DNA from 4 places in the Pseudoalteromonas mucoides genome. Region 1 is predicted to be linked to each of the others. Evidence: predicted binding sites of a transcription regulator. Region 1 holds the regulator's gene; each other region holds the start of a gene.
What was found. Region 1 encodes sigma-54, which starts transcription at its own class of promoters, with help from an activator protein. Its sites were predicted from a motif close to GTTGGCACGNNNNTNGNNT; they were not measured.
Positions count from the first base shown of each region.

Region 2: a site for sigma-54 is predicted at 2,447-2,465, ahead of fliE (flagellar hook-basal body complex protein FliE). Genes of this name have one in related genera too.
Region 3: a site for sigma-54 is predicted at 5,645-5,663, ahead of AAEU30_RS19915 (EF-hand domain-containing protein). Genes of this name have one in related genera too.
Region 4: a site for sigma-54 is predicted at 5,163-5,181, ahead of AAEU30_RS13660 (PspA/IM30 family protein). Genes of this name have one in related genera too.

Region 1 is NZ_JBMMUC010000013.1:14,478-22,217, forward strand. Features, by position in the region: gene mlaF (phospholipid ABC transporter ATP-binding protein MlaF) at 1-635, opposite strand, end outside; gene AAEU30_RS14530 (calcium/sodium antiporter) at 891-1,862, shown strand; gene AAEU30_RS14535 (KpsF/GutQ family sugar-phosphate isomerase) at 1,886-2,857, shown strand; gene kdsC (3-deoxy-manno-octulosonate-8-phosphatase KdsC) at 2,858-3,409, shown strand; gene lptC (LPS export ABC transporter periplasmic protein LptC) at 3,406-3,960, shown strand; gene lptA (lipopolysaccharide transport periplasmic protein LptA) at 3,950-4,477, shown strand; gene lptB (LPS export ABC transporter ATP-binding protein) at 4,474-5,199, shown strand; gene AAEU30_RS14560 (RNA polymerase factor sigma-54) at 5,268-6,764, shown strand; gene hpf (ribosome hibernation promoting factor) at 6,795-7,082, shown strand; gene ptsN (PTS IIA-like nitrogen regulatory protein PtsN) at 7,087-7,539, shown strand; gene rapZ (RNase adapter RapZ) at 7,560-7,740, shown strand, end outside.
Region 2 is NZ_JBMMUC010000004.1:57,631-65,370, forward strand. Features, by position in the region: gene AAEU30_RS05365 (sensor histidine kinase) at 1-916, shown strand, start outside; gene AAEU30_RS05370 (sigma-54-dependent transcriptional regulator) at 913-2,334, shown strand; gene fliE (flagellar hook-basal body complex protein FliE) at 2,504-2,836, shown strand; gene fliF (flagellar basal-body MS-ring/collar protein FliF) at 2,857-4,572, shown strand; gene fliG (flagellar motor switch protein FliG) at 4,565-5,611, shown strand; gene fliH (flagellar assembly protein FliH) at 5,615-6,430, shown strand; gene fliI (flagellar protein export ATPase FliI) at 6,449-7,740, shown strand, end outside.
Region 3 is NZ_JBMMUC010000023.1:11,980-19,719, forward strand. Features, by position in the region: gene rsmB (16S rRNA (cytosine(967)-C(5))-methyltransferase RsmB) at 1-169, shown strand, start outside; gene trkA (Trk system potassium transporter TrkA) at 178-1,554, shown strand; gene AAEU30_RS19875 (EF-hand domain-containing protein) at 1,645-1,860, opposite strand; gene AAEU30_RS19880 (EF-hand domain-containing protein) at 1,930-2,142, opposite strand; gene AAEU30_RS19885 (EF-hand domain-containing protein) at 2,275-2,487, opposite strand; gene AAEU30_RS19890 (EF-hand domain-containing protein) at 2,569-2,781, opposite strand; gene AAEU30_RS19895 (OsmC family protein) at 3,266-3,730, opposite strand; gene AAEU30_RS19900 (DUF998 domain-containing protein) at 3,746-4,330, opposite strand; gene AAEU30_RS19905 (EF-hand domain-containing protein) at 4,748-4,960, opposite strand; gene AAEU30_RS19910 (calmodulin) at 5,083-5,301, opposite strand; gene AAEU30_RS19915 (EF-hand domain-containing protein) at 5,370-5,582, opposite strand; gene AAEU30_RS19920 (flagellar brake domain-containing protein) at 6,044-6,724, opposite strand; gene AAEU30_RS19925 (TrkH family potassium uptake protein) at 6,806-7,740, opposite strand, start outside.
Region 4 is NZ_JBMMUC010000012.1:5,376-13,115, forward strand. Features, by position in the region: gene AAEU30_RS13625 (BaiN/RdsA family NAD(P)/FAD-dependent oxidoreductase) at 1-728, shown strand, start outside; gene AAEU30_RS13630 (GGDEF domain-containing protein) at 801-1,889, opposite strand; gene AAEU30_RS13635 (secondary thiamine-phosphate synthase enzyme YjbQ) at 2,143-2,571, opposite strand; gene AAEU30_RS13640 (chemotaxis protein CheX) at 2,568-3,035, opposite strand; gene AAEU30_RS13645 (transcriptional repressor) at 3,117-3,551, opposite strand; partial or broken gene AAEU30_RS13650 (MarC family protein) at 3,706-3,798, shown strand; gene dusA (tRNA dihydrouridine(20/20a) synthase DusA) at 4,030-4,962, shown strand; gene AAEU30_RS13660 (PspA/IM30 family protein) at 5,222-5,890, shown strand; gene AAEU30_RS13665 (PspC domain-containing protein) at 5,902-6,105, shown strand; gene AAEU30_RS13670 (hypothetical protein) at 6,117-6,440, shown strand; gene AAEU30_RS13675 (copper chaperone PCu(A)C) at 6,540-7,058, shown strand; gene AAEU30_RS13680 (DUF2333 family protein) at 7,067-7,740, shown strand, end outside.

The DNA.
Region 1 (7,740 bases):
ATACTCATTACTTCTGTTACATCATGAGTAACAATAAGTGATGATAATCCAAGTACTTGGTTCAGTGATTTAATTAGTTTAACCAGCACACCCATAGAGATTGGATCTTGTCCGGCAAACGGCTCATCGTACATAATAAGCTCAGGGTCCAAAGCAATAGAGCGAGCAAGTGCAGCACGACGAGCCATACCACCAGAAAGCTCTGACGGCATTAAGTCTTGTGCGCCACGTAAACCCACAGCTTGTAATTTCATTAACACAACAAGGCGAATTAAATCTTCACTAAGGCGGGTGTGCTCTCTAAGCGGAAACGCGATATTGTCAAAAACAGACATATCGGTAAACAATGCGCCACTTTGAAATAGCATGCTCATTTTGGTACGCGCTGCATAAAGCTCTTTGCGCGTCATAGTTGGGATATTATCACCTTCAAACAAAATCGTGCCGCTATCGGGTTTTAATTGACCACCAATTAAACGCAGCATGGTAGTTTTACCAATACCGCTGGGCCCCATAATGGCAGTGATCTTGCCTTTCGGAACGCTAAAGCTCATATTTTTATATATGCTTCTATCGCCCCGTGAAAAGCTTACATCCTTGATTTCTACTATTGGTTGCGACAAGTCGCTCTCCATTTCTATTTTCACTACTTCCCCTATTTTAAGGCTTTTTACGCAAAGATGGAAAAAACAAATCGTAAAATTTTGTAATATTCTATGTAATAACACCCTAAGCCTTGCTAACACTGACTTAACCTAGCCTTAAATAAATTTTTCTAAGCTAAAAATAACGACTTACTGAGATATAGACCTGATTCTTTTATTTATACTTTCAGGTTGGCTTTTGTTACTATTTACTGCAATCTGATATTGAATAATTGGCGTAATGTAATGGTGACTTCTTTTGTCATTTTAATTCTTGGATTTGCTGGACTTGTTTGGAGCGCAGATCGCTTTGTTTATGGTGCTGCAGCCCTGGCAAAAAATTTCGGCGTACCGACTTTAATAGTCGGTTTAACCGTTGTTGCTATGGGTTCATCAGCACCTGAAATGATGGTGTCGGCCTCCGCTGCTCTTGCCGGTAAAACGGATACTGCAGTTGGTAATGCAGTCGGTTCAAATATCACTAATATTTTGTTGGTATTAGGTATTACGGCACTGTTGCGCCCGCTTTCGGTATCTTCAACAACACTCAAGCGAGAAATGCCGCTGGTGTTACTTATTTCGGTTGCTGCTTGGTATGTGTTTTCAGATAACTACTTTTCATTTGCCGAAGGCATTGCGCTACTAATTGCATTTATTGTTTTTATTGCTGGGCTTATCATCATTTCGATTCGCGCTAAAAACCAAGTCGATGACCCATTTGTTAGTGAAGCCTGTGAAGATGTGCCAGATAATGTTCCAACTAAATCAGCACTATTTTGGCTCGTCGTCGGCATGGTCGTACTGCCTTTAAGTTCTCACTTTTTAGTTGGTTCAGCTGTTGATATTGCAAAGTATTTTGGTTTAAGCGATTTAGTCATCGGCTTGACTATTATTGCTATCGGTACCAGCTTGCCTGAACTTGCAGCTTGTATTGCAGGGGTACTAAAAAACGAAGACGACTTAGCATTGGGTAATATTGTTGGCTCTAATATTTTTAACTTACTAGCCGTTTTACCATTAGCGGGGATTATAAATCCTTCGATAATTGACCCGTCTGCGGCAAACCGTGACGCGCTAATTATGATAGGTGCCACCATCGCATTAATCGCTATGTCCTTGAGTTTTCGTGGGGCGCGCCGTATTAATAGAGTTGAAGGTGGCTTATTATTAGCCGCGTTTGTTGCTTATCAAGGTTATATTTTTAGCCAAGTAGCTTAATACCGAATAAATTGGACAACACAATGACGCAGTTAAATTTTATTGAACAAGGAAAACGAGTACTTGATATTGAACGTCAAGCCCTTGTTGATATAGCTCAATACCTAGACGAAAACTTTAACCAGGCCTGTCAGTTGATGTATCAATGCCAAGGCCGAATTATCGTTGTCGGCATGGGCAAGTCGGGCCATATTGGCAATAAAATTGCTGCTACATTAGCAAGCACCGGTACACCGGCTTTTTTTGTTCACCCTGGTGAAGCGAGCCACGGTGATTTAGGTATGATCACCCGTGGTGATGTAGTCATGCTGATATCTAATTCTGGCGAAACCAGTGAGGTGCTCAATATAATCCCAGTGATTAAACGCATTGGCGCTAAAATGATCGCAATGACCAGCAACCCAACATCGTCAATGGCAAATTGGGCTGATGCTCATGTATGCATTAAAGTATCTAAAGAAGCTTGCCCTCTTGGCCTTGCACCAACAGCCAGCACCACAGCAACACTTGCAATGGGAGATGCAATAGCCGTCGCCCTACTTGAGACACGAGGTTTCACAGCCGACGATTTTGCCCTATCACACCCAGGCGGCAGTTTAGGCAAACGTTTATTACTGTGCTTAAAAGATTTAATGCATGATGGCGCCTCAACGCCTATTATTAAAGACACCCAATGCATTAAAGACGCTTTAATAGAAATGTCAGCCAAAGGCCTAGGCATGACAGCAATTGTAAACAACCTTGGCCAACTTAATGGTTTGTTCACTGACGGTGATTTACGTCGTATTTTAGAGCAACGTATCGATATACATAGCACACTTATCAGTGAAGTCATGACACGTTCGTGTACCACGGCAACTGCGGACATGCTTGCCGCCGAAGCGCTTAATATTATGGAGCGTAAACGTATTAACGGTCTTATTGTCATTGATGAAAATCGTCACCCCATTGGTGCACTAAATATGCAAGACTTGCTCAAAGCAGGAGTGTTATAAATGCAATTTGCTGACTTATACCAGCCACTGAGCTTAGATGCTCAAACCCGCGCTAAAAAAATTAAATTGCTTATCTGTGATATTGACGGCGTATTTTCTGATGGTCGAATTTACTTAGGTAATCAAGGCGAAGAATTAAAAGCATTTAATACCAAAGATGGTTTTGGCATCAAAGCGCTAATCAACAGCGGTTTTGATGTTGCTGTTATCACTGGACGTCATTCACAGATAGTTCAGCAGCGAATGACTAGCCTAACAGTACAACATATTTATCAAGGCCAAGAAAATAAGCTGCAAGCCTATCAAGAGCTTAAAGATAAACTGAGCTTAACCGATGAGCAAATCGCCTATATTGGCGATGATGGCCCTGATCTTCCTGTTATGGAGCAAGTTGGCTTTGCAGTAGCGGTGAACGATGCACACCCGTTAATCAAACGCGTATCGCATTATACCACTATGCTACCGGGTGGGTTTGGCGCTGTAAGAGAGCTCACTGATTTATTAATGCTTGAAAACGAAAAATCGCTAACCAGCGAAGGAACCAGCTCATGAATAGTGCGCGTTTAGTTTTAAGCGTATTATTTATAAGCTGTATGGTTTGGCTTTGGTATCCATATTTTAACCAAACAAACATAGAGCAGCTCGTTGAAGAAGATGTTATTGCCAAGCCCGATTACACCGCTGTGGCTTTAAAACAAACAGCCTTTGATGAGCAAGGTAAAATAAGCCACAAAGTCACCGCTGCAAAAATGGAATTATATCAGCAGTTAGGGTTCACTTACTTTGAAGAGCCTATTTTCACTTTATACAATCAAGAACAAATGTGGCAAATTAATGCAGCAGAAGCCACATTGTATGAAAATAACCAGCTGGTTTTAGAAGGCAATGTGACGGCGAAAAACCTCACAAACAATGCCATGATAGACCATATTAATGCCGATAACATTCAAGTTGATATTGAACTTCAAACCATGAGTTCAGAGCAACCAGTCGAGTTAGTCGGCCCAAATTTAAAAATTACTGGGCGCGGATTACAAGCCGATTTAAAAGCCGAAGTAATTGAACTAATTAACCATACGCGAACCATATATTATGACCAATAAACTTGCCAACCTACTTATAATACCAAGCTTATTCATTGCATATTCGAGCTTTGCCCAAGATACAATGCCACCGGCCGATCAGGTCTCAATCAGCGCCGATAAACAACAAGCTCAACTTAAATCTAATGTCGGTATTTTTGAAAAAAACGTTGAAATTATCCACGGTAACCGCCGTATTAAAGCAGATCGCCTTGAAGTACATAAACGTGAAGACTTAGGCGATAACAAACAGCTACTCGTGGCCACTGGCAAACCTGCATACTTTGAAGAAAAACAAGCCGATGGCACCCTAATGAGCGCCAGTGCTGACGAAGTTCGTTACGATGTAGCAAAGCGCCTGTTAACTTTAATTGGCAACGCGAAAGTAACCCAAGCAGGACAAAAAATTAACGCTAAAAGCATCACCTACGATATGGAACAGCAACTAATAAGTGCTGAAAGAGGCGAAGACTCAAATGACCGCGTGCATACAATTTTAGTACCTGTCGATAGCAAAAAATCAAAAGGCCAGCTATGAGTACATTAAAAGCCGAGTTTTTAGCAAAAAGCTACAAGGGCCGCCAAGTTGTAAAAAGTGTTGGCTTAGAAGTTAGCGCTGGGAGTATTGTTGGTCTGCTAGGCCCTAATGGCGCAGGCAAAACCACTACTTTTTATATGATTGTTGGCTTAGTGCCCAGCGATAAAGGTAAAATTAGTATTGATGATAACGATATTACATTATTACCCATGCACAGCCGTGCTCGCTTAGGAATTGGCTATTTACCACAAGAGTCATCTATTTTTCGTAAATTGACCGTTTACCAAAACCTCATGGCGATTTTAGAAACCCGTAAAGAGCTAAACAAAACAGCCCGTGAAGAAGCCTTAGATAGCCTACTTGATGAATTTAGCATTCAACACATTCGCGACAGCCAAGGTATGGCATTGTCAGGTGGTGAGCGCCGTCGAGTTGAAATTGCGCGCGCTTTAGCCGCAAATCCTAAATTTATTCTGTTAGATGAGCCTTTTGCTGGCGTTGATCCCATTTCAGTGTTAGATATAAAGAAGATTATCGAGCACCTTAAAAACCGTGGTATCGGCGTACTTATAACCGACCACAATGTAAGAGAAACCCTTGATGTTTGCGAAAAAGCCTACATTGTTTCTCATGGGGAGTTAATTGCATCAGGAACTCCTGAGCATGTACTTGCCAACCAAACAGTTCGCGATGTATATCTGGGTGAGCAATTTAGGCTATAAAGCAACGCTCAGCTAACTATCTGCTAAACTAAATTATGACAACACAATAAAAGGATTGTTAGAGATAAATGAGGCAATCACTCCAGCTGCGCATGGGCCAGCAACTTACAATGACTCCACAACTGCAACAAGCAATTCGCTTATTGCAGCTAAGTACATTGGATCTCCAGCAAGAAATTCAAGAAGCACTCGACAGCAATCCATTGCTTGAAGTTGAAGAGCAAGAGTTTAGTGACGAAACGGCTGGCAAAAATGAACAAAAACAAGATACCGAAGACGTCACAGTAAGTGCTTCTGCCGATGAGACACCAAGCGAATACGAACAAGAAAGCAGTGAAGCACTTAATAAAGACACCGTAAGTGACGATATGGCTATGGATGTGACCTGGGATGAGTACATGAGCGCCGCTCCTGCCAGCTCATCAGGCCCGATGCCTGAAGATGAATCTATTTATCAAGGGGCTTCAACCGAAACCTTGCATGAATATATTATGTGGCAGTTACAGCTAACCCCATTTAGTCCGACCGACGAGGCGATTGCGATTGCCATTGTCGAAGCTATCGACGACTCAGGTATTTTAACCTTAAGCTGTGAAGACATTGCTGAAAGCCTAAATAAAGATAATAACGAAGAAGAAATTGAGCTTGATGAAGTTCAGGCGGTTCTAAAACGTATTCAACTGTTTGACCCAATTGGTATTGGCGCACGCAGCTTGCAAGAATGTTTATGTATTCAACTAAATCAATTTGACCCCGCAACTCCTTGGATTAGCGAAACAAAAATGATTTTAACTGAACATATCGATTTATTAGCCAGTCGCGACTACCGAACTTTGATGAAAAAGACTAAGCTTAAGGAAGATGAGCTTAAAGAAGTGATGACACTCATCCACAGTCTAAACCCAAAGCCTGCGGATAGTATTGTACGTGAAGAATCTGAATACGTTATTCCAGATGTCTCAGTAAAGAAAATCAAAGGCCGTTGGGTTGTTGAGTTAAATCCCGATAGCATGCCTAAAATTAGAGTAAACAGCCAATATGCAGCTATGTCTCGCTCGGTTAAATCGAGTAGCGACAGCCAATTTATTCGCTCCCACTTGCAAGAAGCAAAGTGGTTTATAAAAAGTTTAGAAAGCCGTAATGACACATTACTCAAAGTAACCAACTGCATCGTTAAACAGCAGCAAGGATTCTTTGAACATGGTCCCGAGGCAATGCGCCCTATGGTATTAAACGATGTTGCTGAAATGGTCGAGATGCATGAATCAACCATTTCACGGGTTACCACCCAAAAGTACATGCACACCCCAAGAGGGATTTTTGAGTTAAAATATTTTTTCTCAAGTCATGTAAGCACTGAAAACGGTGGGGAATGTTCGTCTACAGCGATCCGCGCATTAATCAAAAAATTAATTAGCGCAGAAAACTCAGCGAAACCATTGAGTGATAGCAAAATTGCAGATATATTGGCAGAGCAAGGTATCAAAGTAGCTAGACGTACAATCGCAAAATATCGCGAGTCACTGGCTATTCCACCGTCAAATCAAAGAAAGAGCTTGATTTAAGGCGTAAAAAAACAAAGAAGGAAAATGCTTATGCAACTGAATTTAACTGGTCGTCACGTAGAAATTACCGATTCACTTAGAGACTATGTACACAATAAGTTTGCAAAGCTTGAAAGGCACTTTGATCATATAAACAACGTGCACGTCATTTTAGACGTAGAAAAGCTAAGCCAAAAAGCAGAAGCCACAATACACCTCAGTGGTGCTGATTTATTTGCTTCAACAGAACACCAAGACATGTACGCTGCGATTGACGCCCTAATAGATAAACTAGACCGTCAAGTTATCAAACACAAAGAGAAGCACGCTCGACACTAATATTATGAAACTAAGTTCACTTACTTGTAAGGACTGCAGTAAAGCTGCGGTCCTTTTTAATAGCAAAAAACGAATTTTAGAATTTATTAGCCAGTTGGCTCATGAACAACTCCCTCACCTTTCAGAACAAGAAATTCTTAACTCGCTACTTAATCGAGAGAAACTAGGAAGCACGGGTATTGGCCGTGGAATTGCTATACCTCACGGTAGAATGACTGGTGTTGATACACCATTAGCACTGATACTAGTGAGTGAAACGCCCATTAATTTTGATGCGATTGATAATCGTCCTGTTGATATATTTGTGGCACTCATCGTACCTGATGGTGAGAGTCAACTTCATTTAAAGACCTTGGCCACAATTGCTGATAAACTTAACGATAAAGATTTTTGTAAACAATTACGTAGCGCTAAATCAGACCACGACTTATACCAAGTTATTGTCGAGCAGTCATAAGAAAGTGAAGGAGTCATTACATGGAGTTAATTATCATCAGTGGGCGCTCGGGTTCTGGTAAATCTGTTGCCCTTCGCGTATTAGAAGATCTGGGTTATTATTGTGTTGATAATATTCCTGTGAACTTGCTGCCTTCACTCGTACGAAGCGTTTCTGATAACTATGATAAAACAGCCGTTAGTATTGATGTGCGCAATCTGC
Region 2 (7,740 bases), on a different contig from region 1:
TGCAATTGATATGCTAGGTGAACCGCTCGAAGGCGAGAAATGGTTTAGTATTATCCAGCGCTCTTTTCGTCCTCAACAAGATGATGGCCATGAAGTTTCATTAAAAGATGGTCGATTAATCAAGTTAGATATTACGGCATTGGCACCAGAGCCTGGCCAGCTAATACTCATGACTGATTTAACCGAAACACGGCGCTTACAAACGCGTGTGGCTCACATGCAGCGCTTAAGTGCGTTAGGTAAAATGGTGGCTTCATTAGCACATCAAGTTCGCACCCCGTTATCTGCAGCTATGTTATACGCGGCTAATTTGGGCTCTAAACGTTTACCTGAGGCTTCACGTGGTAATTTTCATACAAAGTTAATGTCGCGCTTAAAAGATCTTGAAACGCAAGTGAATGACATGCTGCTGTTTGCAAAAAGTGGCGATCAACAAGTTGTCGAGCAAGTGTCTATGCAGCAGCTTCTTAGCGAAGTAAAAGCGGGTTCTGATGCGATGGTTGTACTTAATAATAGTGAGCTTGATGTCAATTTACCTGAGCCTGATATTACGATTATGGGCAATAAAACCGCGTTAGCCAGTGCGATACAAAACTTAATTCATAACAGTATTCAAGTTATTGGCTCAGGTGCCTTAGTGCGTGTAAATGCAATTAGAGATAGCCATTTAGACGACCATGTGCGTATTAGTGTGTGTGATAACGGCCCCGGAATAGATATGGCCCAAGCTGAAAAACTATTTGAACCGTTCTTTACCACTAAAAGCCAAGGCACGGGTCTTGGTTTAGCTGTAGTCAGCTCTGTAGCTAGTGCCCATCAGGGCAGGGTTGAAGTTGCCAATAAAACTCAAGGCGGAGCATGTTTTAGCATATTACTGCCTATTTGTACTGATTCTAAACCGGTGGAGGCATTATGAGTAATAACACTATTTTAGTTGTTGAGGATGACGCAGGTCTTCGTGAAGCATTAATCGATACTTTAGAAATGTCGGGCATTGCTTGTGTTGCGGCCGATAGTGCAGAGCAAGCTATGTTGCTGCTAAAAAAAGACAGTTTTTCTTTAGTGGTGAGTGACGTACAAATGGGCGCAATGAGCGGACTCGATTTATTACGTAGCATTAATTTAAATCACCCTGATTTACCTGTTTTAATGATGACAGCATATGCAACAATAGATGATGCCGTAGAAGCTATGCGCTTAGGTGCCATTGATTACATGGCAAAACCATTTGCACCTGAAGTACTATTAAATATGGTGAGTCGTTACTTGCCAGAGCCAGAAAAAGAAACTGACGGTCCCATTGTTGCAGACCCATCAAGTATTCAATTATTAGAGCTTGCCAGTAAAGTGGCAAAATCTGATGCCAGCGTCATGGTGTTAGGCCCAAGTGGTTCAGGTAAAGAGGTATTGGCTCGTTATATTCATGATAAATCAGAGCGTTCAAATGAACCATTTGTGGCAATTAACTGTGCTGCCATACCTGAAAATATGCTCGAAGCTACTTTATTTGGTTATGAAAAAGGCGCATTTACAGGGGCTATTCAGGCATGCCCAGGTAAGTTTGAACAAGCCCAAGGTGGTACCATACTATTAGATGAAATCACCGAGATGGACTTAAGTCTTCAAGCAAAGCTGCTACGTGTATTGCAAGAGCGTGAAGTAGAACGTTTAGGTGGGCGTAAAACAATTAAGCTTGATGTGCGAGTACTTGCAACTAGTAATAGAGATTTAAAAGATGCTGTAAGCGAGCATAAGTTTAGAGAAGATTTATATTACAGACTCAATGTATTTCCGTTAATGTGGCGACCATTATGTGAGCGTCCTGGTGACATTATAGTGTTAGCAAAGCATTTAATTGAACGTCATTTAACTAAAAGTAAAGAATCACTCGCGCAGCTTAGTGAAAAAGCACAACAAAAATTACTCTCTCATGCATGGCCGGGCAATGTGCGTGAGCTCGATAATGTGATTCAACGGGCGTTGATCTTACGCCAAGGTGAAGTCATCGATGAAAGTGCTATTTTCATTGAGAATTTAACTGCCACCCCGTTTGTAGGTAAACCAGCTACAACGAATGAAGCATACTATGATGCCGTTGCTCCAGCGATTGCTGCAAAAACTGAGTCGGTAGAGCCTGTGGGTGAGTTACCAAGCCTAGACTCTGGTACTTATAAAGATGAACTCAAAGACAAAGAGCATCGTATTATTTTGGAAACCCTTACCCGTTGCCAAGGTAAGCGTAAAGACGTAGCCGAAACTCTTGGCATAAGTCCTCGAACACTACGTTATAAATTAGCACAAATGCGCGACTTAGGAATTGCATTGCCAGCCTAACCCCTCAAAGAGCTTCACAACAATTATAACGCTCAGCGGTGCTGAGCGTTATAATGTCAAAACTCTGACATTGAAAATAAACGATAACCTATTGAATTTTATATTTTTATTTTCTGGCACGTTTTGTGCTTTATTAAGTTATTAGTAAAGTGCAACGTCAGAGATAATTATGAAAATTCAAAATAGCGCGTTATTCCAAGAAATGCAGTCTATGGCTCTAGAAGCAGGCCGTAGTAACACCAGCAATGTAATTCCAACGCAAGCACAACCCACTTCGTCTGCACAATTTGGTGACTTATTAACGAATGCACTCGATACAGTTAATAATCATCAGCAAGAAGCAAAACAAAAAGTAACCGCGCTTGAAATGGGCGACCGAAATGTCTCTCTTGCTGAAGTGATGATTGCATCACAAAAGTCATCGGTTGCTTTTGAGGCGACAGTGCAAGTGCGTAATAAGCTTGTTGAGTCTTACAAAGAAATCATGAACATGCCTGTTTAATTAGGTAGTGGAGAATTATTGTGGCGCAATCTAATCAATCAACAGACCTTGCATTAGCAGGTGGCGGTATCGACCAAAGCGATAACGACGATCAACAAGAGCAAAAGTCAGGTTATTTAAGTGCATTAAATGGTGTTGATGTACTGCGCCAAGTCACTTTGATCATCGCCCTTGCTATTTGCTTAGCTATCGCAATTTTTGTGATTATTTGGGCTCGTCAGCCAGATATGCGTCCGCTAGGTAAAATGCCCACGGAAGAATTAATCCAAACTCTGGATTTTTTAGATGCACAAAAAATTGAATATGAACTAGATGGCAATGTCATCTCAGTTGCAGAAGGTGAGTACCAGAATATAAAACTGCTAATGACCCGTGAAGGGTTAGACCAAGCACCCAGTTCTGGCACTGATATTATAATGCAAGACATGGGTTTTGGTGTGAGTCAACGCTTAGAGCGTGAGCGCTTAAAGCATGGCCGTGAACAGCAGTTAGCACGTACTATCGAAGAATTAAAAAATGTTACACGTGCTAAGGTATTACTCGCCATTCCAAAAGAAAATGTATTTGCTCGTCGTGAAAAAGAGCCCTCAGCTACCGTGGTTTTAACACTAAAACGTGGAAGAATGCTGGATAGTGAAGAAGTTGATTCTATTGTTGATATTATCGCATCAGCGGTACAAGGGCTTTCACCAGCGCGAGTAACGGTAACGGATCAAAATGGTCGCTTACTAAATTCAGGCTCACAAAGTTCGTTAGCAGCACGTTCACGTAAAGAATACGATATTGAACGCAAGCGTGAACAAGAGTATCTACAAAAAATCGACAGTATTTTAATGCCAGTTGTGGGTATGGGTAACTATACTGCACAAGTTGATTTAAGTATGGATTTTAGTGCAGTCGAAGAAACACAAAAACGTTATAACCCAGACTTACCAGCAGTACGCAGCGAAACAACCTTTGAAGAAAATAACATTGGTGGCCTTGCGGTAGGTATCCCTGGTGCATTGACCAACCAGCCACCAGTCAACTCTGATATTCCAGAAATAGCAGGGCAAGGGGGCGCGGGTACGGCCACATCCCCGAGCCGAAGTCATAAAGAAGCAACTCGTAACTATGAGCTTGATACTACAATTTCACATAAGCGTCAGCAAACCGGTGTAATACGTCGAATTAGTGTATCAGTTGCAGTGGATTACTTACCCACAGTGGGCGAAAACGGTGAAACGACTATGGTGCCGCGTTCAGTTGAAGCGTTGTCAAATATCCGTCGTTTATTACAAGGTGGTGTTGGTTTTGATTTACAACGTGGTGATGCATTAGAAGTTGTCACTGTCCCATTTGTTCGTGAACAACTCGATGTTCTTGAAGAAGTACCGCTTTGGGAGCAAAGCTGGTTTATGAAGGTTGTGCGATTAGTCTTAGGTGCTTTAGTAATTATAGTGCTAATTATGGCCGTGGTTAAACCTATGCTGAAACGCTTAATTTACCCAGATGACACGCTTGAAGAATATGATGATGATGCATTAAGCTCAGGTGTTGATATTGGCGATAATACGCTAGATATGCTAAATAAAGACTTTGATTCTGCTTCGGTTGGCTTCTCAAGTGATGGTACACTACAGTTACCAGACTTACATGGCGACGAAGACTTACTTAAAGCTGTTCGTGCCCTTGTAGCAAATGAACCAGAACTATCCTCACAGGTTGTGAAAGCGTGGTTAAGCGAAGATGACTGATCAAGATTTAGAACAAAAACAACTACCCGCTGCATTTGATGTTGATAAACTAGATGGTGTAGACAAAGCGGCCATCTTACTGTTGAGCTTATCGGAAGAAGATGCAGCGCAAATACTTAAGCACTTAGAGCCGAAGCAAGTGCAAAAAGTAGGTATGGCAATGGCGGCAATAGATGATTTGTCGCAGGCTAAAATAAGCGCTGTACACAACTTGTTTATTGAACAAATACAGAGCTTCAGTACTATTGGCTTCCAATCAGAAGACTTCATCAAAAAAGCACTTACTGCTGCATTAGGTGAAGACAAAGCCGCCAGTTTAATAGACCAAATAGTCATGGGTTCAGGCGCGAAAGGCTTGGATTCATTAAAGTGGATGGACTCAAAACAAGTAGCTAATATTATTCGTAATGAGCATCCGCAAATTCAAACCATTGTTCTGTCATACTTGGAACCAGAGCAATCTGCTGAAATCTTAGCGCAATTTCCAGAAAAAGTGCGCTTAGATTTAACCATGCGTATTGCTAACCTTGAAGAAGTTCAACCTGCAGCACTGCAAGAACTTAACGAGATCATGGAAAAACAATTCGCAGGTCAAGCCGGTGCACAAGCTGCGAAAATGGGCGGCCTGAAAGCTGCTGCTGATATAATGAACTATCTAGATACCAATGTTGAAGGTCAACTCATGGACTCTATCCGTGAGCATGACGAAGAAATGTCACAACAAATTCAAGATTTAATGTTTGTATTTGAAAACTTAATGGATGTTGAAGATAGAGGCATACAAGCTATCTTACGTGAAGTACAACAAGATGTACTGATGAAAGCGATTAAAGGCACTGATGAAGCATTAAAAGATAAAATATTGGGTAATATGTCAAAACGTGCTGCCGACATGCTCGCGGATGACTTAGAAGCGATGGCGCCAGTGCGGATCAGTGAAGTAGAAGCTGCACAAAAAGAAATACTATCAACAGCTCGCCGTTTAGCTGATTCAGGTGAAATTATGCTTGGTGGCGGCGGTGGCGAGGAGTTCTTGTAAACCATGAATAAACCTCGCTCAACTCAAGGTCGGCCATTGCATGCAAATGAGGCGGTTGATGAGTTATTAGAAAACTGGCCTATCCCAGATGTAACCCAAGATACACGTAAATACGATGGTCGTTCAACGGCATTTGGTACGCCACTCGCGGAGCTTTACAAAAAAGAAGTTAAAGAACCGATTGAAGAGCCTGAAGCCGAAGAAGAATTACCCAATTTAACGATGGCTGAACTGGAGCGTATTCGCCAAGATGCGTATGAAGAAGGTTTAAAGCAAGGCCATGAACAAGGTTATATTGATGGCTTTGAAAAAGGGGTATCAGAAGGCAAAGAAGCAGGTTACAAAGAAGGTGTGGAGCTGGGTAAAACTCAAGGCCATGAAGAGGTTAAGCCATTAATTGAAGAGCAGTTAACGGGCTTAAAAACACTGCTTGATAGCTTAACAGCCCCCCTTGATAAAGTTGACGAAGATGCGGAAAAGCAATTAATTCAACTGGCGGTGATGCTGGCTGAAGCATTAATTTATCAAGAAGTTAAAGCCTCGCCGGATGTGCTCTTACATAGCTTAAAACACGCTATTGATGCGCTCGGTGAGCAACAACAAAGTGTACGTATTCACCTAAACCCTGACGATATCGAATTAGTTAAAAGTAGCTATGGTGAACAAGCGCTATCGCAAAGTAATTGGCAACTTGTGCCAGAGCCGACACTTGAGCGTGGTGGTTGCCAAGTTAAAACACCTCAATCATCCATTGATATGACGATGAAAACCCGCGTCAAAGAAACGTTGGATAGTTTTTTGCATAGTAGTGGTATCTAACCCAATAATTGGTTTGCAATGAGTTCTCAACTTCGGCCATTAAGCGAACGCTTACAAAATTATCAAAAGCATATTCATAGCCCAACACCGGCTGTCGCGGGTATTCTTACACGCGTTGTGGGCCTTACTTTGGAAGCTAAGGGGCTTAGAGCTCCCGTAGGCAGCCAATGTAAAATCGAAACCATGCATGGCTTTGTTGATGCTGAAATAGTTGGTTTTAATGACCAAACCCTCTACTTAATGCCCAATGATCATATATCAGGGGTGTTGCCAGGTGCACGAGTTATACCGCAAGTAAATGAAACTGGTTTGCCGGTTGGTATGTGTTTGCTTGGTCGTGTCGTTGATGGGTTAGGGCGCCCGTTGGATGGCTTAGGGCCAATAAACGCAGAGCACCATTTAAAATTTGCCCAAAACACTATTAATCCTTTGTCTCGTAGGCCAATCAGTCAACCTATGGATGTTGGCGTGCGTGCTATTAATTCAGTTATTACCGTAGGTCAGGGCCAACGAATGGGCTTGTTTGCAGGTTCTGGTGTGGGTAAATCTGTTTTACTAGGTATGATGACCCGAGGCTCAGAAGCTGATGTTATCGTCGTAGGTTTAGTGGGCGAACGTGGCCGTGAAGTTAAAGAATTTATTGAAGAGATTTTAGGCGTTGAAGGGCGCAAACGATCCGTAGTGGTTGCAGCTCCCGCAGATGCCTCACCGCTTATGCGCCTTAAAGGGTGCGAAAGTGCAGTGACTATTGCAGAGTATTTTCGCGATCAAGGATTAAACGTTCTATTGCTACTGGATTCAGTGACGCGTTATGCCATGGCGCAACGTGAAATAGCGTTAGCTGTTGGTGAGCCGCCTGCAACCAAAGGTTACCCTCCTTCAGTGTTTGCTAAACTGCCCGCGCTGGTGGAGCGCGCAGGGAATGGTGGTGAAGGACAAGGCTCGATAACGGCATTTTTTACCGTGCTAAGCGAAGGGGATGATATGCAAGACCCAATAGCCGATGCTGCCCGCGCGATTTTAGACGGTCACATTGTGTTATCACGAGATTTAGCCGATAGCGGGCATTACCCTGCAATTGATATTGAAAAGTCTATCTCACGGGTTATGCCGCAAGTTGTTTCAGAGCCTCATATGCAGCAAGCGAGAGTATTAAAACAAGTTTACTCCATGTATCAGCAAAACAAAGATATGATTACTTTAGGCGCCTACCAAAAGGGCACAGACCAAATGCTTGATCAGGCTATAAATATGATGCCACGAGTCAATGCATTTTTGCAGCAAGGTATGAAAGATGTGATCAGTTATGA
Region 3 (7,740 bases), on a different contig from region 1:
ATTACCACTAGAGAATCAACAGCAAGTTGCTAAATTTTTAGCAAATAACACAGATGTTGAGCATATACCTTTGCATAATAACGACACCGCCACAAACCCTGGATTACAATTACTACCAGGCGAAAGTGATGGGTTTTATTATGCCAAGCTTGTAAAAAAACAGTCATAAGATAAATAATGAAAATAATCATACTCGGCGCCGGGCAAGTAGGCGGCACACTCGCTGAAAACTTAGTCGGTGAACAAAACGAAATAACGGTTGTTGATATAGATGGCAACCGCTTACGTGAGTTACAAGACAAGTACGACCTACAAGGTGTTACTGGCCACAGCGCACACCCAGATGTATTACGCAGGGCTGGTGCCGAAGACGCCGATATGATCATTGCGGTAACCAGCTCAGACGAAGTCAATATGGTAGCCTGCCAAGTGGCTTACAGTATTTTTAATACACCCACGAAAATTGCCCGCATTCGTTCTGAGCAATACCTAAAGTACCGTGAAAAGCTATTCCAAAACGACGATTTACCTGTTGACCACTATATTGCACCTGAGCAATTGGTGACTAAGTATATTCGCCGTTTAATCGATTACCCCGGCGCATTACAGGTATTACAGTTTGGCGATGGCATGCTGTCATTAGTGGCAGTAAAAGCGTATTACGGTGGCTTGCTGGTCGGCTATGCACTTTCAGCTCTCAAAGAGCATATTCCTAATGTTGAGACACGCGTAGCGGCTATTTATCGCCAAGGTAAAGCCATCAAGCCATTAGGTACCACCGTGATTGAAGCTGACGATGAAGTATTTTTCCTTGCCGCAACCAAACACATTCGCGCAGTAATGAACGAACTGCAAAAGCTTGAGCGCTCATACAAAAAAATTATGATCGCAGGTGGTGGTAATATTGGTGCAGGACTCGCCCGCTCGCTTGAAAAAAACCACAGTGTAAAACTGCTTGAACGCAGTAAGGAACGCGCCGAACAATTATCAGAATTACTCGACAACACCGTTGTATTTTGTGGTGACGCTTCAGATCAAGAGCTCCTCTCTGAAGAGCACATTGAACAGGTTGATGTATTTATCGCAGTAACAAACGATGATGAAGCAAACATAATGTCAGCCATGTTAGCAAAACGCATGGGGGCACAAAAAACCATGGTGCTAATACAGCGTGGTGCTTACGTTGATTTAGTACAGGGTGGCGAAATAGACATTGCGATATCGCCGCAGCAAGCCACAATCTCCGCATTGCTTACTCATGTACGCCGTGGTGACATTGTTAATGTTTATTCACTGCGTAAAGGTGCTGCAGAAGCAATTGAAGCGGTAGCCCATGGTGACGAACACACCTCAAAAGTTGTTGGTCGCGCTATTGCAGACATAAAACTCCCTGCTGGCACCACCATTGGCGCCATTGTACGAAACGACGATGTACTCATTGCCCACGACGATACCATCATCCATTCTGGCGACCACGTTATTATGTTCTTAATCGACAAGAAACATATCACTGTCGTTGAAAAGCTATTCCAAGTTAGCGCCATTTTCTTGTAAACATAAAAAGCAGCTTTGCCTATTTTATAAGGTAAAGCTGCTTTAACGTATATGAAGTGAAATTACCGTATTTTCTATTATTAAACAGTACTACTGTACTTTAGAGAACTCTTCTTTTGAAAGTTCACCATTTTGGTCAGTATCTAAAGCCGAAAAAATCTCAACAAGCTGCGCATTCACTGAAGCTTCTTTTTGGCTAATTACGCCATCGCCATCAGTATCGAATGTATCAAAGCTTACGGCAGCAAAAGCAGCAGATGAAGAAGCAAGAGCGATAATAGCCAATGTTGTATTAATATGTTTCATAATTTGTATCCTAATAAAATAAAGGTAAGAAATCCTTTTCAGAGATCCATTGTGCGAATAAAACTCACATTAAGCTTCTGAAAACTCTTGTTTTGAAAGCTCACCATTGCCATCAGTATCAAGCTCTGAAAATTGACTCATCAACTTTGCATCTACCGCGGCTTCGCTTTGACTAATTACACCATTACCATCAACGTCTAGGGTGTTGAAATCTGTTGCAGCAAACGCTGCTGATGAAGATGCAAGCGCGATAAGTGCTAATGTTTTATTTAATGTTTTCATATTTATATTCCTTCACTGTTTTATCAAAAGGGGTTTTCAGTCCTTGCTATCCTTTGTCATAGGCTCCTTGCCTATTTAGGTTGTCTTGGGCAACTCAGAATTTACTCGCAAAAAACATTCGGTTCGCAACCATTAAGCTTTAGCAAACTCTTCTTTAGAAAGCTCACCATTTTGGTCAGTATCTAGTTCCATAAATTTTGCAGAAATAGCGGCATCAACAGATGCCTCTTGCTGGCTAATTGCGCCACTGCCATCAACATCTAAAGTATCAAAGTCTGTGCCAGCAAAAGCGGCTGATGAAGATGCAAGTGCGATAAGTGCTAATGTTTTATTTAATGTGTTCATAATAAAATTCCTTCAGTTTCTATCTGTTAATGCATAAATTAGTAAGAGTGGAAATCCTTTTCTAAGATCCCTGTGGCTCTATTAAGCCTTTGAAAACTCTTCTTTCGAAAGCTCACCGTTGCCGTCTGTATCCAGCTCTGTAAACTTACTCATTAATGCAGCATCAACTGATGCTTCGCTTTGGCTTATTGCGCCATTACCATCTACGTCAAGCGTATCGAAGTCTGTAGCAGCAAATGCCGCTGAAGAAGAAGCTAGTGCGATAAGTGCTAAGGTTTTATTTAATGTGTTCATAATCAATCTTCCTTCAAAGTTTATGTACGATGCGATTAAAAGCTTAACCACGTTTTCGTTTCGTTCGAGTTAAGTATTACAACTTCGATGCCAAGATTAATAAAACCTTTTAAAACATATGGTTGAGGTAAAAACCAGCAATAATAACGACTATTCACTAAAAAATGTGTTGCTGTTTAGCAACACCGCTCTCCCAACAAAAATAAAAGCATTTATTTTCAGTTGGTTAGATTTAATAAAAAAGACACAGTATTGAAGAAGGGATAATTAAAATGGTTTTATTAACTAAAATAGAGATAAACGCTTGCTGAACAGCATTTTTTGAGAAAGTTTATTAAATTAATTTAATATTTTAACATATTGATTAAATTGAACTATTAAATTTATTTTTATAAAACCTACAAATTAATTCGGCGTATTTGTGTAAACCGTAAGGTTTGTTGCAAATAAGCGAAAGCAGTGATTTAAATCACTGCACTTTATTTTACAAAACAACCTCAATAGTTACTTTGGTCTTTACCGAGTTTGCGATAAAACAAAGTTCATGTGCCTGGTGATGCATTTTTTCAAGCTGCTCGACTGTTGCTTGCTCGCCAGAGAACTTAACGCACGGCTTTAACACAACCTCAGTCATGGCCATACGGTTATCAGCCCCTTTTTCCATTACTCCAACAGCATTATCGATATAACTGTCAACCACAAACCGCTTTTTTGCAGCGATGGATAAAAAGAACAACATATGGCAACTCGAAAGTGAGGCTATAAAAGCCTCTTCTGGGTCAACATTTGCAGCAACTGAATAAGGTAAAGGCACAATATGTGGCGATGACGAGGCTTCAACGTTAGCTCCTCCATCAAACTGCCACTGATGACCTCGGCTATATTTATTATCTATAAACGATTCATTAACACCGCGTGACCAAGTCACTTTCGCACTATACTCAGACATTAAAACTCCTTAAATTTATATCACTAAAGAAAAAGCGCTTAACCAAATCAACTGCACACCATATGCTAACCTTTGATAAGTCCCAGCATTTGTGCGCTGTTTAAATGCTTTAGTTAGCTTGAAGCTAAAATAACAAGTGACGAAAACAGTACTGGCTGAAAATACTCTAAAGCTTATGGGTAAGTAATCACTTATCGCGATTAAAATTGGCGCGATCAATAGCGACAAAAACATTACTAACCCGGCCCAAGAATGGATTTGGCAAGTTACAGTAGGTGATTCAGTATAAGGGTTTGCATCCATTGGGAAATACCCAGCAACCCAAGTTCCTATACCATGAACAATAGAAAGCCAGCCCACTAAAACAACTAATATAGGTGCATTTTCAAGATTAATGACATACCAACCAAAAGCGCAAAAAAGTATGCCTAAAGGGTAGTTATTTATAAGGGGAGATAATCTTTCTGTCGCACTTCCTGCTGCGCCAAGCTCGCTGCAAAACTGTTTATTATGGCTATAACTAGGGTAGAGTTTAGCGACTGTAAAAACACCAATTACAATCCAAATACTTGCGATAATTGCAGTATATACCCAAGCCACCTCAAGATGCGAGTTTCAGTTGGAATTAAAAGCGATTTAGGCAAGGCATTGATTGCAAATAATGGTTGTTCCCTTGTTAAAATCAATAACGCAGTATAAATCGCTTTTAAACCAACCCTTTGGGCGCTTCACAGGGACTTACTCCCATCGTTGTTACTTCTTAAAAGGGATGACCATTCTTGCAAAGTAACGCCTTGATATTAAGCCCCTGTGAAACGCTGAATTCTGCATCTTGAGGTGGCTTGGGCATAAGCTAAAAATTCAAACATAATTTACTTCCATGTGTAGTCAAACTACCATGATAATAAACTCGTTCAGTGACCTTGTATACTTTGCGTATTAGATATGAAAAAAGCAGCCCGGGGTTGGCTGCTTTAGTTTAGGGTAAAATCCATTTCGAGTAAGCACAGCCTAAACTTATGCGTTATCAAACTCTTGTTTTGATAATTCACCGTTGCCATCGGTATCAAGCTCGGAAAATGTTGCTGATGTAATGCCACCCATTGATGCTTCTTGCTGGCTAAGTGCCCCACTACCATCAATATCCAGCTCATCAAAATCTACAGCTGCAAAAGCCGCAGATGAAGATGCTAGTGCAATAAGTGCTAATGTTTTGTTTAATGTATTCATAATATAATCCTTCAATGTACTATCAAAAAAATGCGTAAAATTTAGTATCACTGTCCTTGTTATCCTTTATCGTGAGCTCCTTGCCCACTTAGGTTGTCTTTGGCAACTCAGGATAAACTCAGTTATGCTCTTGAATACTCTTCTTTTGATAACTCACCATTTTGGTCAGCATCACGCTGTGCAAATTGATTAAATAACTCAGCATCTTCTTTGGCTTCAACCAAACTAATCGCACCATCATCATTTACATCTAGGGTGTTAAAATCTAATGCCTCAAATGCAAATACAGATGATGAACAAGTTATCGCTATAAGTGCTATTGCTTTGCTAAATGAACTCATTACTAAGCTCCTTTCATTGCCGTTTTAAATATTTAAGAAATCCTTTTCAACATTCCATTGCAAAAGAATTAAGCTTTTGAGTACTCTTCTTTTGATAACTCACCATTTTGGTCAGTATCAAGCTCTGCGAACTTGCTTAGTAACTCAGTATCTACTGACGCTTCACTTTGGCTGATTGCGCCACTGCCATCGATATCCAACGTATCAAAGTCTGTCCCTGCAAATGCAGCTGATGACGAAGCTAATGCGATTAGTGCTAATGTTTTATTTAACGTGTTCATAATTATATTCCTTCAAGTTATGGCTGCGATTAACTCGCGTTTCGTTTGTTGTAATATGACTATTACAACTTCAATGCCAACATTAAAAACACATTTAATATCAAGTGATTAAGATTAGCATTTGATTGTTTCGTCATTTTTGGTAGGTATTTTTGTTGCCTTTTTGCAACAGCAACAACAAGAAAAATTAAATTCAATTTAAAATCAAACACTTAGAATGTTCTGGGATGATACAAAATCTACGTCTATGATTTTTTAAAGTTGAAAGAGGATTGTTAAATATACGAATGAAGCATAAAAAAATAAATTAATCGATATTATTAAATATCAAATAGGAACTATAACCACCTGATAATTAATAGCTAATTTATTATATAGCGATAATAAAGGGGAAAGTTAAATGCCTAATTTCAAGATATTCACCCGCTTGTTGCAAAATAGCGAATATCAACAAAGACATTTTAAACCAAAGGTTCTAACACGGAGAGGTCGATAAAGTGATCTTTCATAAACTTTTTCATTTCATCTTCACTTGCATGTAACTGCACACCAAACTGCACCTGAGTCGCTAAACTACGAACACTGCATATTTGCCCACTAAACTCTCTCATCCCCTTATTCTCTTTATCAAGTAAGATATTGCACTGAGTGTTTTTTAGGCTGGATAAGTCTTCTTTGCTTTTAATTTCAAACATGACTCCTGTCGCAGAGATATCTTTAATAACCCCTAGCCACTGGCGTTCATCACTTAGTTTAATTTCTGCAGGTAATAAAGTCGGTATACGGGTGTGTGAACGCAAACTAAACAGTTGTACTTGAGTCGGAAAGTTTAAAAAAATTAGCCTGGCGGGGTGTGATGCAACAGACATGACTTGTTGGCGAAAGGCAATAACCTGCCCTCCACCACTTTCAAGTACAGCTCGAATGATAAGCACTACACCATCCTTGAGATATTCGCCTGCATTATGTAAACGTCTGACTGATGGGTAATTTAGGACAATAAAACGATTATTTAGAAGCCCTACAAATTCAGTTTTAACTCGCTTGCTGTCTGTAGGTGTCAGTATTTCAACATCGACAAGTGTTCCCGCAGTAATTTTACCGAGCTTTTCTAAATTAAGTTGCAACTTCGTCTTCGGCATTCCCTTTCACCACATTCTAAATAATAGAGTATTTATATTAACCTAAATAGAGATAGAACAGCGATAACCCTAAAGTCTGAACTATCCTCGCCAGAATGTTGGTGTAAACAATACTAATAGCGTAAATATTTCTAATCGACCAAACACCATAGCTATGGTTAATAGCCACTTAGCTGCATCGCTCACGGCACCATAATGACTAGCAACTTCACCAAGCCCTGGCCCTAAGTTATTCAAACAGGCTGCCGTTGCTGAGAAGGCAGTAATGTTATCCATGCCAGTGCCCATCAAGGCTAACATTATGATGACAAACACGAGCGCATAAGCGGAGAAAAACCCCCATACAGCTTCAACAACTTTGTCTGGAAGTGCTTTTCGACCTAACTTTATTGAGTAGATTGCCCGCGGATGCACTAACCGATTAAGCTCACGCACCCCTTGTAAATAAAGTAAGAACACGCGCACAACTTTCATTCCCCCCCCCGTAGAACCCGCGCAACCACCAATAAAACTAGAGAAAATTAACAAGATAGGTAAAAACAATGGCCATGCAGAGAAGGTATCTGTGGCAAACCCTGCGGTGGTACTCATAGATACAGCTTGGAATAAAGCCTGATCCAGGGTTTCATCGCCATTGGCGTAAATGTTATTCGACGACAATACCGTAAAACACACAACAACTAATGCCAATTGAATAAACAAAAACACTTTAAATTCAGGATCTCGAATATAAATTTTTAAGTTTCGGCTCGAAACGGCAGCATAATGAAGCGTAAAATTGATGGCAGCAATAATTAAGAATACCACACAAATAAAGTTAATAAGCGGGCTATCAAAGTGCCCTATTGATGCATCATAAGTGGAAAAACCACCAATCGCTATAGTAGAAAATGCATGGCAAATAGCATCGAACCAATCCATTCCTGCAGCCCAATACGCCAGCATACATGTAATAGTTAACGATACATAAATGTACCAAAGGTGCTTAGCTGTATCAGCTATACGCGGGGTCATTT
Region 4 (7,740 bases), on a different contig from region 1:
AATCTCTAGTGGTTGCTGCTGGCGGCTTAACCATGCCAAAACTGGGCGCTAGTCCCATAGGCTATAAAATTGCTGAGCAGTTTGGTTTGAACGTTTTACCTACAATGGCCGCACTTGTGCCATTTACATTGCACCAACACGATAAAGAGCGCTTTGATGGCTTGTCTGGTATTAGTATTCCCTGTGTGGTGAGTAGTGAAGATGGCACGAGTTTCAAAGAGAACATACTCTTTACTCATCGAGGTTTATCGGGCCCAGCCATTTTACAAATAAGTTCATTTTGGCGAGCGGGACAGGCGGTAACAATTAACTTATTGCCTGACGTTGATTTAAAAGAGCTGCTAGCACAATGGCGAGAAACTCAAGCGCAAAAGTCATTGAAAAATAGTTTGTCGGCTATTTTACCAAAACGGTTTATTGAAATTTTACATGACAGTAAAGCAATCCCTGATTGTAATGTTAATCAGCTCACTCATAGCCAAATAGATGAACTAGCTCAGTATATTCATAATTGGCAAATCAAACCAAATGGCACTGAGGGATATCGGACCGCAGAAGTTACTTTGGGCGGAGTAGATACTGATGAACTTAGTTCAAAAACCTTTGAGGCTAAAAAAGCTGAAAGTTTGTATTTTATTGGCGAAGTAACAGACGTAACGGGTTGGCTAGGCGGGTATAATTTCCAGTATGCTTGGAGCTGCGGCTTTGCAGCAGGGCAGTATTGTTAGGAAATTGGGGAATGGCTTCAGCCGTGATGATTTTGGGTGTGCGTTAAAGCCAATCGGCGCTAAAGCGCTCTCCTACGAGGCGCTAGGGTAGGCCACAATTTTAAAATTGTTATCACTATAATAAACGGTGTTACGGCCATTGCTTTTAGCTGTAAAGAGTGCGCTGTCAGCTCTTTCTAGAGAACTTTTTACAGTATCATCGCAGTGTAGCTCTGTTAAACCTATACTTATAGTGAAAAATGAATCTTCAAATTTTTGCTCACTAATATATTTTTTCAGTTCATGAGCTAGTGCTGCAGCATCAGTTAGAGTTGTGTTGGATAAAATAACTGTGAACTCTTCTCCTCCCCAACGTGCAATTAACGAATTGGTTGGCATTTTGTGTTTGAGCACAGTGGCAAACGTACTCAAAATATTATCTCCGGCTAGATGGCCATATGTATCATTTATATTTTTAAAGTGATCGATATCACAAATTAGCAAGCTATTAGATGTTGTAGCGTCTTTATTATCAGCTAATAACAGCGATAAAGTTTGATCAAACTTTTGTCGATTATACAGCCCTGTTAACTTATCGGTTTCGGCTAAATGTTGAATTTCAATATTACGAGCTTGTAGATGTTGGTAAGCTGAAAAGCGAGTTTTTTCGTAAAATCTAAAAATTATAATATGTGCAACACTCACTTCAATCACATTAAATAAAGAGCCGAGCCCTATAGTAATGACTTGCTGTTGTTGTTTGTAGGTAAGATAAGCACAAATACAAAAAGCAATGCCACTGAGAACACTGCCCCAAGTTCTTCCTACTAAAAAAAATGTTAAAGGAGGGATTAAAGTAGCCCAAAATAAAGTGTGGGCCCGACCGCTGGTTGAAATCACAAACAGCATAATTAAGCTAACGATGATTATAGCCACGGCCCAAGCAGCCATATCTACATCAGCAGTTTTAGTAAACCATGAATAAACAGCTAATGTAATACAAAGGCCAACAGTATCAAATAAAGCAATATCGTAACTTGCAAAGTAGAAGATATTCAGCAAAGTTAAAATTACAAAGTAGCAGCTTGCCAATAACAAAGTGTGAGCTATTAACTTTGTACGCCAAAAGTCTTTATGATCTTTTGGGTGTTTTGGTAGTTTTTTGTACCAAAAATCGAGCATGCCACTGTTCCTTCAATTTGAGAAGCGTCTATAACTGATTATTACTTATATTAGGCTTTTATTATAGTTTTTGGACGCTTCAATTATTATCGGCCAATAATAATACGCTGGTCTGGAACTTGCTTGCATAATAAAAGCAAAAACTTTTACCTGATTGTATATGCAAAGTAAGGGGAAAATGTGAAGGTTTAAATTTTAATCTATATTACTCAACTTTATTGCTTTTTACTCTAGTGATCGCATGTTTTAAATACTATCGCTGTTGCCCTTGCAAAGTAGCAATGATGCGTCTGCTTCCGCCGTGATCTCTATGTTCACCTAGGTAAACACCTTGCCATGTACCGAGCTGTAGGCGACCATTGTTAATAGGGAGCGATAATTCACAGCCTAAGGTGCTTGCCTTAATATGGGCTGGCATATCGTCATCACCTTCATAATCATGGCGATAGTAAGATTGACATTCAGGTACAAATTTATTGAAGTGGCTTTCCATATCCATACGTACGGTGGGATCTGCATTTTCGTTGATTGTTAAACTTGCAGAGGTGTGTTGTATAAATAGGTGGAGTAAACCTATTTTATAATTGGTTAATTCGGGAAGTTTTGAAGTGATTTCGTCGTCAATAAGATGAAAACCTCGCGAGCGAGGTTTCAAATTAATGCTTTTTTGTAGCCAGCTCATAGTTTATCAAAGCTAACTTCGATATTTGCATTACCTGAGTCTGAAGTGAAAGGGATTAATATTTTGGCACCTTCACTTTTGTGGGTAATAGTATGCTCAGAACCTGAGACTACAATAGGTGTTGCCATATCAAAGTCATAGCCTTTTTCACCAAGTAGGTTTTTTGCACCACCTGTTACCATATTGGTAATTTCACCAACCATGTCAGTTACTTCTTCATTGACAGAGTCAGGACGTTCACCCAGCATTCGTTCCATAATGGTAAGCGCTAAACTTTCGTCAAAAGTAATCGAGAATGAGCCTCTGGTTTGCGGACCAACCATACCGATTAGCCCTGAAACATCACCACAGGCAATTTCATCTTTTTTAATTCTAGGCTTGCCTGGCTTTAACTCTGTTTGCGCCATGGTGCTCAATACATTTAATAATGATGCTAGAAAAGGATTGATGAACTCTACATTCATATTTAAATTATCCCTTAAGGTTTACAGTTACACTGTTATTATACATTTAAGTGTAGCGGCTATTTTTACCGCTGCACAAAACTATTCAATACAAGATGCACATCTACCATGTGCTTCAATAGTTTGCCCTGAAACAACAAAGCCACTTTCACCGGCTAAGCTATTTAGCTCATGTGATATAACAGTGGAATGAAGCTCTTTAACAAAGCCACAACTATCACAGATTAAAAGTTGCACCGGATGAATATGATCAAAATGATGGCACAACATAAATGCATTTGTACTTTCTATTTTGTGAATAAAACCCAGCTCGGCTAAAAAATCAAGAGCTCGGTAAATAGTCGCTGGTTTTGCCCCAGATTCAGTGAGTTTTAATTTCTCTAATAAATCATAGGCACCAACACCACCTTGCGCACTTGCTAGAAGGCGAAATACTTTTTCACGGATTGGTGTGAATCGTGCACCACGATTGTCACACACTTGTTTTGCTTTACTAACGAGTGATTCTATATTCATCTGCTCTTATCCTTACGCTACCACGATATACTAACATATTGTGTTGTAGTTGCAGCGTTTTTATTAGACAGTTTTATTTTAGGAAGTCTAGCTCTGAATTAATTTTTAGCGATATTTATCTTTTTTTCAGTTATTGGTCCAATAGGTACGGTCCCTGTTTTTATTGCGGTTAGCGACTCATGTTCATAAATTAATAAGAGATAGTGGAACAAGTATAATTAGTCGGAGTATGGGGTTAATTTTATCTAGATTGTAGTTTGATAATTTTAATGAACTTGATTTCATGGACGTTGAACTTGCTGGTATTAACTACGAAAACCTAGTAAAAGAAAACAGATAAACAGTTATTTTAGCTTCCCCTTATTTACGAAGAGCTTATCATTGAAGCGCTAGCGCTATTTGTGTAAAATGCAGCGCTTTTAATGTTGTTTTGCTGCCTAAGGATTTTACTTTGAATAGACGCTTTTCTGTTGCCCCCATGCTTGATTGGACAGATCGCCACTGCCGTACTTTTCATCGTAAAATGACAAAGCACACAGTGCTTTATACAGAAATGGTTACTACGGGCGCAATTTTGTTTGGTCGTGGTGATTATCTTCATTTTAATCAGCATGAAAATCCGGTTGCTTTGCAATTGGGAGGCTCTGATCCCCAAGCGCTGGCTAAATGCGCTAAGTTGGCAGCAGAACGTGGTTATGATGAAGTCAATCTGAATGTTGGCTGTCCGTCTGACCGTGTTCAAAACGGACGGTTTGGTGCGTGTTTAATGGGTGAGCCGCAACTTGTAGCTGAGTGCGTTGCAGCAATGAAGGCCGAAGTGAATATACCAGTAACGGTTAAAACCCGCATAGGTATAGATGAGCAAGATTCATATGAGTTTTTATGTCAGTTGATTGAAGCTAGCCACAAGGTTGGCTGTGATGACTTTATCATTCATGCTCGTAAAGCGTGGCTAAATGGCCTAAGCCCTAAAGAAAATCGTGAAGTTCCTCCTCTTGATTACCCACGTGTTTACCAACTTAAAAAAGATTATCCTCAGTTACATTTAAGCTTAAATGGTGGCGTAAAAACAATTGCTGATAGCCAAACACATCTTGAACACGTTGATGGAATTATGATTGGTCGTGAGGCATATAGTAACCCGTTTATTCTTAGCGAAGTTGATGAAGCCATTTATAATGAGCAACCTTTCACTTTATCTCGCCATGATGTAGTACGTTCAATGTATGACTATATTGAGTTAGAGATGCAACAAGGTGCAAACTTTTGGCATATCGCACGCCACATGCTAGGTATTTTTCAAGGTCAACCAGGCGCTCGAGGCTTTCGCCGTCACTTGTCTGAAAATGGCCATGGTAAACAAGCGGACTTGTCAGTAATGGATAAAGCATTAAGTTTCGTTCCTGAATAATTAATTTATATTCAAATTAATTAGCGTCATCATCCGAGTCAAAAAGCTGCTTAATGCGGCTTTTTTGATCTCAAATTTTAGTCAAAATATTAATTTTTTCGTCAATTTGACACTTTTATGTTCAGCTAAAAGTCATCTGAATTTATCTGTATTATATTTTAACTTGTTGATTTTTAATTTTATTATGGGTTTTTGATTAACTTGGCATAAGTCTTGGAATCTACTTATTGTAATCACCCATCATCAACAGGAGATAATCATGGGCATAATGAACCGCGTTACAGATCTTATTCAAGCAAACTTAGTTTCGGCGTTAGATAAAGCTGAAGATCCAGAAAAATTATTAAACTTACTTATTCAACAAATGCAACAAACACTTGATGAATGTCGCTCAACAGCAGCCGTAATTTTATGTGAAGAAAAGGCATTAAAGCGTGAACAAGCACAAAAGCAAGTTAGCATTGATAGCTGGCAAACTAAAGCAGAGCTAGCTGTGGCAAAAGGAAGGGATGACCTTGCAACTGCGGCATTAAAAGAAAAACAACATGTAAGCGATGAGCTTGCAGCTATTGAGCTAGAGCTTGTTAAATTAGCCGATTCACTGAAGAAACTTCAAGACGATGCCCAGCGTTTACAAAGTAAATTGACTGAGGCAAAAGCAAAGCAGGCAAGCTTGCAAAAAGTTCATAACCTACTTGATGCCAGAATGCGTGTTAATCATCAATTAAATAGTGAAAAAATAGCAGATGCGCTATCCCGCTTTGATGTTATTGAGCGCCGTGTTGAGTCAATAGAGTCACAAGTTGATGCTTATGATATGACTAAAACGCAAAGTAGCACAGCAGTGCAAATCGATGCGCTCGTTAAAGATGAAGCATTAGAGCAAGAATTTGCAGCATTAAAAGCAAAAATGAAGCAAACAGCTTAGGAGATAATATGATGAATACTTATAACAATGAAAAGAATTGGTACAAAGACGCGTTGAATAAAAAAATTTCGGGTGTGTGTAGTGGTTTTGCACGTCGGTTTGACTTTCCTATCTGGGCGACGCGGTTAGTGACTATTCTGCTCTTTATTCAATTTCCATTATTTATTGGTGGCGGTTATTTGGCTGCACATTTTTGCTTAGATACTAAGGCGTAGTGGGGGGAGTCATGAAAATAATTGCAATTTGCTTATTAATAATCGTATTTATAATATATAGCCCATTTCAGGTGGTGCAGTTTGATTCATGGCAACTACCGCTTATTATTGCTGATTTAAGCTGGGTAGGTATTGAATTATTTGGTGCGTTGCTGTCTGTTGTAGCTGTAATTGCTGTGATAGCTCTGGTAAGTGCTGGGTTATTAGGTGCAGGTATTATTGTTGGGGTGGGCGTGGTCTTAGCATTATTGTTTGGCTCTGTAATGATAGCTTGGCCTTTATTGCTTATAGTCTGCTTGTGTTGGCTTATTGCAGATAATAAAAAAGCGGCTTAATTTTTACGAACTGTGCTGGTGTTGCTAATTTTACTGACTATTTTTTCACAATTATGCTAAATTTAGCCAATAAAATGATTTTTTATAACAAGGATAGAGATGACATTTAAGCCACTAATCACATTGCTTTCATCGGCTCTTTTAGTAATGAGCCTATTTCCGTCAATGGTAAAAGCACACGCAGATCATCACCATGATGAGGATAGTGAGATCATTGTAAATAATGCGCAGGTAAGAGTCTTCTTGCCAGCCAGCAAATCGACGGTAGGTTACCTAAGTATTGTTAATCATGGTAATGCAGATGTAACGCTAACAAAAGCCGCTATTGATGGTTTAGGGCGTGTAGAAATTCATGAGCATGCTCATGTTAATGGCATGATGAAAATGCAGAAAGTCGACACATTATTAATCAAAGCACATCAACAACTCGATTTTAAACCTGGCGGATATCATTTGATGGCGTTTGAGCCAAGCGAAGCAATAAAAGCCGGGCAAGAATTAAAACTCACGCTATATTTTAGTGATGGAAACCGAGTTTTTACTCAAGCTCAGGTTGTTTCTTTAGAAAGTCAGGTAGAGCAAGCTTCACAATCTAAGCAGCATCACACGCATCATTAGGAGGTTAAATGTCACAACATAAAGGGAAAATTATTGGGGCAATTGTACTTATATTTATTTTGTTTTACGCATTAGCTGTTTATTGGAGCGCAGAGCCTAGCCGAGTAAATGTGTTAACTCAAGCTAAGCAAGATGCCCAGCAACGCGGTGAAAAACTTGTTACAGGTTATACCACTACATCGGCGTTAATAAACGTAACCAGTACATTGTTAAATAAGCCTGGAGGTTATTTATCTAATGATATGATGCCGCCGAGTATACTTATGGATAATATGCCAGCTTGGGAGTATGGGGCGTTAGAGATGTCTCGTGATCTTGCTTTATCTATGCGCAAAGATTTTAGCCGCTCTCAATCTCAGTCAACTGAACATGTAGCACTGAAAAAAGCACAGCCACAATTTAATATTAGCTCAGAGGCATGGGCATGGCCGAGTGCTGAGAGCGAATACCAAAAAGGTATTGATTTTTTAATTGCTTATCGCACGCAAATTGCAGATCAAAATGATCGTGAAAGCCAATTTTACGCACGTGCAGACAACCTACGCAGCTGGCTAAAAGAAGCTGAAAAACGCTTGGGTAGTTTAAGTCAACGTTTAAGCGCAAGTGTAGGCCAAGATAGATTAAATACCGATTTAGCCGGTGATAAAGAAGCTCATCAAGCAACTTATAGCCCACTACAGAA